3 regions of the Streptomyces tamarix genome follow, and region 2 is predicted to be linked to each of the others. Evidence: riboswitches for the same ligand, from Rfam matches in the RefSeq annotation. Region 2 holds a riboswitch; each other region holds the start of a gene.
What was found. Region 2 has a riboswitch for cyclic di-AMP ahead of RND61_RS29145 (M23 family metallopeptidase). Riboswitches for the same ligand answer to the same signal wherever they lie in the genome.

Region 1 (3,198 bases), on a different contig from region 2:
CTGGACCTCGGGCGGACCGACAACCAGCACCTCGGGTACGGGCACGGCATCCACTACTGCCTGGGCGCGCCGCTCGCCCGGCTGGAGGGGCAGGCCGCGCTGGCCACGCTGCTGACGCGCCTGCCCGACCTGCGCCTCGCCGTCGATCCGGACGAACTGCGGTGGCGCGGCGGGCTCATCATGCGCGGGCTGCGGACCCTCCCGGTGGAGTTCACCCCCGAAAGGATCTGACGAACCATCAGCTCTGTGATGTTCGCGTAATCTCCCCTGCATCGACTTGTGACTGGCGTTCGAATGCCGCTACGTTCACCGTCACCTCAGCAGTCACGCGAAAGGTCCAACGCATGCGCTCCGGGAACGGACGACACCGTCGACCCCGTCAGGCTCCCGCCCTCGTCGTCGCCGCGGGGGTGACCGGATCGGCGATCGCCCTGCCGCTGCTCGGCGCGGGCACCGCGTCCGCCGCCGACGCCGCCACCTGGGACCGGGTCGCCGAGTGCGAGACCGGCGGCATGTGGAGCGCCGACCTCGGCAACGGCTACTACGGCGGCCTCCAGTTCTCGCAGGAGACCTGGCAGGCGTACGGAGGCACGGCGTACGCGCCGCGCGCCGACCTCGCCAGCCGCTCCCAGCAGATCGCCGTCGCGGAGAAGGTCTTCGCCGCGCGGGGCTCCGCCGCGTGGGAGACCTGCGCGCCCATCGCGGGCCTGGCCGGCGCGGGCGACCCCGCCCCGGCGGAGACCGGCCCGGGCGCCACGCCGGAGCCGTCCGCGGGCACCGGTGCGGACGCCGGGGCGTCGAAGGAGCCCGCCGCGCCGGCGAAGGCCGCCACCGAGGGCGCCACGACCCCCTCCGGCACGGCCGAGGGCGGCGGGAAGACCACCGCCCCCGCCGCCCCGGACGCGACGGCCACGCCCTCCGACGACCCCGCGGACCCCGCCGCCTCCGGTGACGCGCCCGCGGCCGACGGCGGCACGGGCGGCTCCGCCTCCGGCACGGGCAGGCACCGCGGCGAGCCGGCCAAGGAGGAGGCCGCGACCGCTCCGACGGTTCCGGGCGCCACCGATGAGTCCGGCGAATCCGGCGGGTCCGGCGAGTCCGTTGAATCCGACAATACGGTCAGTGGGCGTGAAAACGGTAGACACACCTCGCGGGGTGACGGAACGGCACGTACGGCGGAGGGCCTCGCCGCGGACGGCACGTACACCGTCCAGCCCGGCGACAACCTGTGGGCCATCGCGGACACCCACGAGCTGGCCGGCGGCTGGCCGGCGCTCTACGACGCGAACCGCGAGACCGTGGGTACCGACCCCGACCTCATCCTCCCTGGCCAGAGCCTCGATCTGGGCGTGAACGAGGGATAGTTACGGGCCGAATGTCCGTTTCTCGGAAGTGAGACAAGAGTCTCTTTGCCCCAACTCGCGCCCCTGCGCCGCCCGATCCGTCCGTCTCCGCCCCTACCTGCGCAAACGCCCGCAAGAGGCAGGCGCGTAGGGGCGGATTGACCCGGATGTCCCCCTTTGAACTTGGGGCGGGTCTGTGCTTACCGTCGATACCGCTCGCCACCGCGGGCCCCGTCCGACCGGTAACGCCGAATCCTGCCGCCGGGCGACGGGAACAGTCGACGCTTCCAGCGCCGTAGGCAGGAGCGGGGGACCCAAGGTAAGTGCCGGGCCCGGCCGTTGAGAGACGACCGGAACCGGCTCGGGGTGAAGCCGCGCGCCCAACGCGCGGCCGGGCACTCACCAGGCCCGAACCCGACAGCTCACCTCGCAGGCGTCGGTGAGGAGATCCGCCATGCTGAATTCCGGCAAGGGAAAGCACCGTCGCCCGTCCAAGGCCGTCCGTCTCGTCGCGTTCGCCGGCATCACCGGCGTGGCCGTCGCCGCCCCGCTGATGGGCGCCACGTCCGCCAGCGCCGCGACCGCCTCCGAGTGGGACCGCGTCGCGCAGTGCGAGTCCGGCGGCAACTGGTCCATCAACACCGGCAACGGCTACTACGGCGGCCTGCAGTTCTCGGCCTCCACGTGGGCCGCGTACGGCGGCACGCAGTACGCCTCCACCGCCGACCGGGCCAGCAAGGCCCAGCAGATAGAGATCGCCGAGAAGGTCCTTGCGGGCCAGGGCAAGGGCGCCTGGCCGGTCTGCGGCGTCGGCCTGTCCAACGCGCCGTACGGTGGCGGCGCCGCCGCCGAGCGCACCGCCGAGGAGCCCACCACGCGCAGCGAGCAGCGCACCGCGCCCAAGCCGGCCCAGCCCAAGGCGGCGGCCCCCAAGGCCAAGGCCGAGACCGTCACCACCCCGACCGGCGAGAAGGTCGAGAAGGGCGACGGCGAGTACGAGGTCAAGGCCGGCGACACGCTCAGCTCCATCGCCACGGCCGAGGGCGTCAAGGGCGGCTGGAAGAAGCTGTTCGACCTGAACGAGGACATCGTCGACGACGCCGACCTCATCTACCCGGGCCAGCAGCTCCACCTGAGCTGACCCGGAGGCGGTCCGGCCGGACCCACCCGGCCGGCCGCTCCCCCCGAGCCGGCCCCGGCTCGTCGCGCATCCCCCGTACGCGGCGAGCCGGGGCCTCCCCGTTTCGGGGCAAACCGATCCAGGACGGATGAGAACGGGGGCGCTCAAGGTGGTTACCGTCCAGTAGGAGTGGCGGCCGTTCACCCCGTAATCCACCGCTTCGTGCCCTTTTTCGTCCCAGCGGGCGGGCGGTCGCGGGCCCCGGCCCTCCGGGGCGGTTAGGCTCTTGCCGCAAGGCCAAAGATCCTGCACTCCATGCGTCACATCCCAGAAGGAGATGCTCGTGCCGTCCATCGACGTCGTCGTAGCCCGGGAAATCCTGGACTCCCGAGGCAACCCCACGGTCGAGGTCGAGGTCGGCCTCGACGACGGCAGCACCGGCCGTGCTGCCGTCCCGTCCGGTGCCTCCACCGGTGCGTTCGAGGCCCTCGAGCTCCGCGACGGTGACAAGGACCGCTACCTCGGCAAGGGTGTCGAGAAGGCCGTGCTCGCCGTCATCGAGCAGATCGGCCCGGAGCTCGTCGGCTACGACGCCACCGAGCAGCGGCTGATCGACCAGGCGATGTTCGACCTGGACGCCACCCCGGACAAGTCCTCCCTCGGCGCCAACGCCATCCTCGGCGTCTCCCTCGCCGTGGCGCACGCCGCCTCCGAGGCGTCCGACCTGCCGCTCTT
Region 2 (3,198 bases):
ATGACGGAGGTCAGGTCCGCGACCGCGCGTTCGAAGCGCGCGGCCACGTCGTCGGGGTCGCTGCCGGGCCGGATGATGTCGTTGCCGCCGGCGCAGAAGGTCACCAGGTCGGGGAGGAGCTCCTTGGCCCGGGGCACCTGCTCCTCCACGATCTGGTCGAGGAGCCTGCCGCGCACGGCGAGGTTGGCGTACCGGAACTCCCGGCCCTCCGGGAGCCGGTCGGCGAGCAGGACCGCGAGGCGGTCGGCCCAGCCGAGGAACCGCCCGTCCGGGCCCGGGTCCCCCACGCCCTCGGTGAAGCTGTCGCCGATCGCCGTGTACGACCCGATCACGTCGTTCTCCCCCATCGTCGAATCGTCTGCCACGGCAGCACATCATCCACCGTGGGATGTGACCTACGCGACCGTAAGGAGGGGTTGACGGGGCGTGATCTCCGCCACCGCGCCGCCGCCCGGCACCCTCGCGGGGTGCCGGGCGGCGGCGGTTCGCGGTGACGCGCGCGTCAGGTTCAGATGCTGACGCCGTGGCTCCGGAGGTAGGCCAGCGGGTCGACGTCCGAGCCGTAGCTGGGGCTGGTGCGGATCTCGAAGTGCAGGTGCGGGCCGGTCGAGTTGCCGGTGGAACCGGACAGGCCGATCTGCTGCCCGCCGCCGACGGTCTGGCCGGCGGAGACGGAGAGGGAGGACAGGTGGGCGTACTGCGAGTAGTTGCCGTCCTCGTGCTTGATGACGACCTCGTTGCCGTACGCGCCACTCCAGCCGGCGGAGACGACGGTGCCCGGGCCGACGGCCTTGACGGTACTGCCGGAGGAGGCGGCGAAGTCGACGCCCGTGTGGTAGCCGGAGGACCACATGGAGCCGGAGGCGCGGTACGGGGTGGTGATGCCGGCGGAGACCGGGGCGGTGAAGCCGGAGCCGCTCTGCGCGGGCGTCTGGGTCTCGGCCGGGGCCTGGGTCTCGGCCTCGGCCGGGGTGTCGGCCGCGGGCTTCGCCTCGGCGGGGGCCTGGACCTCGGCGGGGGCCTGGGTCTTGGCGGCGGACCGGGAGGCGCGCTCGCCGCGGGAGTCGTCGGCCCTGGCGGTGGCCTTGGCGCCGAGGGTGAGCTTCAGGCCCGGGTGGATGAGCGCCGGGTCGTCGCCGATGGCCTCGCGGTTGTCGGCGTACAGCTTCTTCCAGCCGCCCTCGACGTTCTTGTTGTGGGCGATCTTCGCCAGGTAGTCGCCGGCGACGACGGTGTAGACGCGCGGCGCGGGCTTGGCGGTCCCGGCGGCGGACGCGACGGCGGCCGTCTGCGCGGGGGCGGCGGCCGGGGCCGTGGCGGGGGCGGCGGCGTGCGCGCCGGTCGCACCGAGGAGCGGGAGGGCGATGGCGGCACCGCCCGTTCCGGCGGCGACGAAACCGCGCGTGAGCGGGCTGGACTTGATACGGCGGTGCTTACCCTTGGCGGGCATGGCGAATTCCTCTCCGGCGCCTGCGAGGTGAGCTGTCGGGTTCGGGCTGGAGCTGCCCGGCCGCGCGGGTGGCGCGACTTCACCCCGAGCCGTACGGGAATTCCCGTACGGCGGCCTACCTGGTTCCCCCGCTCCTGCCACACGTGGGTGGGTGCGAATTCCGGGGCGGCGGCAGGATTCGGCGATCCGCCCGGCTGGAACGGGACCGTAAACGAGTGGGGACGACGGGAACAAGCGGATGGTTGCCCCCGCTCATTCACGCCGGGGAATTCTTCGGGGAATTCCGGTCACCCTCCGTGGATTACGGATCATGAATTCCCGTGTGGCGCGGGGATTCCAGGCGGCGCCACCGGATACGATCCGTCACCTTTATGACGCTGCTCACGCGGTGGAGCCCATCCCCCTTGTTTCCAGGGCGCGTTATGACGTACTCCATCAATACGGACAGAAGCGACAGAATCCCTCTTACGTGATCATCGGATCAACAACGACACAAGCGGACGATCATCGCGCCGAAGCCGCCTGGCTCCCCTGGGCGAACCACGCCGGAACAGGACGCGGCCACGGTGGGGAGCAGGGCGTCCCGCCACCCGCGCGCCACCGGCGGGACGGTGCGCCGCACCCACCCCGCGGCGGATCCTTGCCCGGGGAAGCGATGTCGTATCGTCGGACCGCTACCTCGTCGGCGGCCGTCGCCGACGCCAGACACGGAGGAGCTCCCGTGACGCAGCAGCTGCCGTCCTTCCCGTCGACCGCCGAGCCGGAGCTGACCGGCGTCCGCAACTTCCGTGACGTGGGCGGGCTGCCGACCGTGGACGGGCGCCGGGTGCGGCCCGGGGTGCTGTTCCGCAGCGGGCACCTCGCGCACGCCACCGAGGAGGACGCGGCGTTCCTGACGTCGCTCGGGCTGCACACCGTCTTCGACTTCCGCAACGCCGCCGACCAGGCGCTGGAGGGCCCGGACGTGGAGCTGCCCGGGGTGCGTAACGTCAACATCCCGCTGACGGACCCGGCCGACGGCGCCGAGTTCTGGGGGATGGTCCGCAACGGCGACCTGGACCAGTTGCGGGACCTGCTCGGGGACGGCAAGGCGGCGGCGCGGATGCGGGCCGCCTACCGCGGCATCGTCGTCGAGCGCACCGCGGAGCACAGCCGGGTCCTGCACGCCCTCGCCGCGGACAGCGTGCCCGCGCTGATGCACTGCGCGGCGGGCAAGGACCGCGCGGGTCTGTCCGTGGCGGTGGTGCTGCTGGCGGTCGGCGTGGAGCGCGAGGCGATCGAGGCGGACTACCTGAAGTCGAACGACCCGCACCGCCGGTACAAGGTCCGCCGCAGCGACTCGTCGCCCGCCGGGATGTCCCCGGAGGTGATGGAGCTGCTCGGCCCGCTGTTCGACGCGCGCGCCGAGTACCTGCACACGGCGTACGCGACGATCGAGGAGACCTGGGGCTCCACCGAGCGGTACCTCGGCGAGGGGCTCGGCCTGAGCGGCGAGACCCGCGACCGGCTGCGCGAGCGCCTGCTCGACGTCTGAGGTCCGCGCGGGCCGGGCGGCTACTGGTTCTGGCCGCCGAGCAGGAAGAGCAGGTAGAGGAAGGCCGCGAAGAGGTGGCCCGCGACCAGGTAGGCGAACAGCCGTATGACGAGGTTGCGGTTGATCCACCGCTCCTGGGTGCTGGGGATGGGGTTCGGGTTCTCCGGCTCGGACACGCGTACCTCTCGGTCGTCTCAGTGGCGCTGGGCGGGGC
Region 3 (3,198 bases), on a different contig from region 2:
GACGGTGCTGCGCTGCCACCGCCCCGGCCAGCAGGTCGTCGCCGTCGAGATCGTCCTCGACGCCCCGCTGGACGCCGAGCCGGAGGGCCTCGACGGCGTCGCCACCATCATGGCGCGCGCCCTGTCGGAGGGCACGGACAAACACACCGCCGAGGAGTTCGCCGCCGAGCTGGAGCGGTGCGGCGCCACCCTGGACGCGCACGCGGACCACCCCGCCGTGCGGGTCTCCCTGGAGGTGCCGGCCTCCCGGCTGCACAAGGCCCTCGGGCTCCTCTCCGACGCGCTGCGGGCGCCGGCCTTCGCGGACGACGAGATCGACCGCCTCGTCCGCAACCGCCTCGACGAGATCCCGCACGAGACGGCCAACCCCGCCCGCCGCGCCGCCAAGCAGCTCTCCGCCGAGCTGTTCCCGGCCTCCTCGCGCATGTCCCGGCCCCGCCAGGGCACGGAGGAGACCGTCGCCCGGATCGACTCCGCGGCCGTACGGGCCTTCTACGAGGCCCACGTCCGCCCCGCGTCGGCCACCGCGGTCGTCGTCGGCGACCTGACCGGCATCGACCTGGACGCGCTCCTCGACGACACGCTCGGCGCGTGGACGGGCGGCGCGCCCCGCCCGCGCACGGCGTCGCCCGTCACCGCCGACGACACCGGCCGCGTCGTCATCGTGGACCGGCCGGGCGCCGTGCAGACGCAGCTCCTCATCGGCCGCGTCGGCCCCGACCGGCACGACAGCGTGTGGCCCGCGCAGGTCGTCGGCACGTACTGCCTGGGCGGCACGCTCACCTCCCGCCTGGACCGCGTCCTGCGCGAGGAGAAGGGCTACACGTACGGCGTGCGGGCCTTCGGGCAGGTCCTGCGGTCCCTGCCGGACGGCACGGGCGCGGCGATGCTCGCCATCAGCGGCTCCGTCGACACGCCCAACACCGGCCCGGCGCTGGACGACCTGTGGAAGGTGCTGCGCACCCTCGCGGCGGAGGGGCTCACCGACGCCGAGCGCGACGCCGCCGTGCACAACCTGGTGGGCGTGGCCCCGCTCAAGTACGAGACGGCGGCGTCCGTCGCCGGCACCCTCGCCGACCAGGTCGAGCAGCACCTGCCGGACGACTTCCAGGCACGGCTGTACCGGCTCCTGGACGCGACGGGCACGGTGGAGGCGACGGCGGCCGTCGTCAGCGCCTTCCCGCCGGACCGCCTCGTCACCGTCCTCGTCGGGGACGCGGCGCAGATCAAGGCGCCGGTGGAGGCGCTGGGCATCGGCGAAGTGACCGTCGTCACCGGCTGATTGACGGGGCGGAACCCCGTCGTCCACCCGGACGGCGGGGTTCCGTTCTTGCTCGGACTTATGTCCGTTTTGTTGGAGAGGTTGGGTGTCTGTTCTGTGGCGTGCGCTACAAAAAAGCGTGTCTGTTTGGTGATTGAAAGATCAGCCGCATAGCGTCTTAGGCGCTGTCCGCCCCCCGTACCCGCCGCACCCGCGGCACCGGGCAGCGATCGCCGAATCCCCGTCGGGCGTGAGCCCGGGGAGCCGGGGACCCATGTCCCCTGGGGTGAATCGGACGCCTTCGCCACCGCGTGGAGGGGCCCGTAGGAGACCTTCCTGCTCCGAACCCGTCAGCTAACCCGGTAGGCGAGAGGGAAGGAAAGGACACGTTCCCTTCATGGCGTTCACCCGTTCCACCGGGAAGCACCGTGCCCCGAGCCGAGTGAGCCGCAGGAGCGCCCACGTCGCCGGCGCCGCCGCCCTCGCCACCTCCGGCGTCATCGGAACCCTCGCCTCCCCGGCGTTCGCCGCGGACGCGGAGCGCGCCTCCCTGGAGGACACCGGCCTCAACCAGGCCATCGCCGGCTACGAGCTGGCCGACGAGGTCGAGGACCAGGCCGCCGCCCAGGAGCTGGCCGCCGAGGTGGCCGAGCGCCAGGCGCAGGCCGAAGCGGCGGCCGAACGCCAGGCCGAGGCCCGGGTCCAGGCCGCCCGCGAGGCCCAGGAGCGCGCCTCCCGCGAGGCCGAGCGCAAGCGCCTCAACTCCTTCCAGCTCCCCGTGGCCGGCTCGTACGTCTCCACCCCCTACCGGGCGGGCGGCTCGCTGTGGTCCTCCGGCAGCCACTCGGGCGTCGACTTCCACGCCCCGTACGGCTCCGCCGTCGTCTCCGTGGGCCTCGGCACGGTCGTCGAGGCCGGCTGGGGCGGCGCGTACGGCAACAACGTGGTGATCCGGATGCACGACGGCACCTACACGCAGTACGGCCACCTCGCCTCGATCGGCGTCGCGGTCGGCCAGACGGTCATGCCGGGCCAGCAGATCGGCATCTCCGGCTCGACCGGCAACTCCACGGGCCCCCACCTCCACTTCGAGGCCCGCACCTCCGCCGAGTACGGCTCCGACGTCGACCCGGTCTCCTACCTCCGGGCGCGCGGCGTCGACGTCTGACCCGCCCCGCTCCGCGAAGGCCCCGGCTCGGTCACCGAGCCGGGGCCTTCGCGTCGCCCCTCCGCCTTCCCGCCGCCCGCAGTCCACCGCCCCGGCCAAAAATTCACCATGGATTACGGCCCGGGATCGGAAAATGCCCTTCGTTGCAATAGAGTCACCGAACAGCGTCGAACTATTGGGTGTCGCGCGGATTAAACGGTGGGCGGAGCGATTCGGAGGTTCGGTATGCGCATTCCCGCGCACTCGGTGTGTACGGCGATCCGGGCGGACATCGTCTCCGGGGTGCTGCCGCGCGGCAGCCGCCTCGCCGAGGAGCAGCTCGCCCGCCGCTACGGCGTCTCCCGCGTCCCCGTCCGCGAGGCGCTGCGGACCCTGGAGTCGGAGGGCTTCGTCGTCTCGCGCCGCCACGTCGGCGCCTGCGTGGCGGAGCCGACCGAGCAGGACGCCGCCGACCTGCTGGAGATGCGCACGCTGCTGGAGCCGCTGGGCGCCGCCCGCGCCGCCCAGCGCCGCACCGAGGCCCACCTCAAGGTGCTGCGCGGCCTCGTCCGCCTGGGTCGGGAGGGGGCCCGCCGCGGCCAGGGGGAGGACCTGCGCCCGCTGGGCGACTGGTTCCACGAGACGCTCGCCCAGGCGTCGGCCAGCCCCGGCCTGACCTCGCTGCTCACCCAGCTGCGCCACAAGACCGCCTGGATGTACGCGGTCGAGGAGCCGGCCAGGCCGGCCGAGGCGTGGGCGGAGCGCGGCGCGATCGTCGACGCCGTCGCCC

Region 1: linked by a shared signal. The riboswitch ahead of RND61_RS28680 (transglycosylase family protein) and the one ahead of RND61_RS29145 (M23 family metallopeptidase) in region 2 are both predicted to bind cyclic di-AMP.
Region 3: linked by a shared signal. The riboswitch ahead of RND61_RS17120 (M23 family metallopeptidase) and the one ahead of RND61_RS29145 (M23 family metallopeptidase) in region 2 are both predicted to bind cyclic di-AMP.

The regions. Positions count from the first base shown of each region.
Region 1 is NZ_JAWCTQ010000053.1:26,339-29,536, reverse strand. Features, by position in the region: gene RND61_RS28690 (cytochrome P450 family protein) at 1-231, shown strand, start outside; gene RND61_RS28685 (transglycosylase family protein) at 345-1,364, shown strand; cyclic di-AMP (ydaO/yuaA leader) riboswitch at 1,625-1,794, shown strand; gene RND61_RS28680 (transglycosylase family protein) at 1,798-2,484, shown strand; gene eno (phosphopyruvate hydratase) at 2,807-3,198, shown strand, end outside.
Region 2 is NZ_JAWCTQ010000056.1:5,153-8,350, forward strand. Features, by position in the region: gene RND61_RS29140 (SGNH/GDSL hydrolase family protein) at 1-347, opposite strand, end outside; gene RND61_RS29145 (M23 family metallopeptidase) at 509-1,450, opposite strand; cyclic di-AMP (ydaO/yuaA leader) riboswitch at 1,455-1,610, opposite strand; gene RND61_RS29150 (tyrosine-protein phosphatase) at 2,172-2,984, shown strand; gene RND61_RS29155 (DUF6126 family protein) at 3,005-3,160, opposite strand; gene RND61_RS29160 (XRE family transcriptional regulator) at 3,179-3,198, opposite strand, start outside.
Region 3 is NZ_JAWCTQ010000019.1:83,636-86,833, reverse strand. Features, by position in the region: gene RND61_RS17125 (M16 family metallopeptidase) at 1-1,282, shown strand, start outside; cyclic di-AMP (ydaO/yuaA leader) riboswitch at 1,483-1,645, shown strand; gene RND61_RS17120 (M23 family metallopeptidase) at 1,659-2,429, shown strand; gene RND61_RS17115 (GntR family transcriptional regulator) at 2,655-3,198, shown strand, end outside.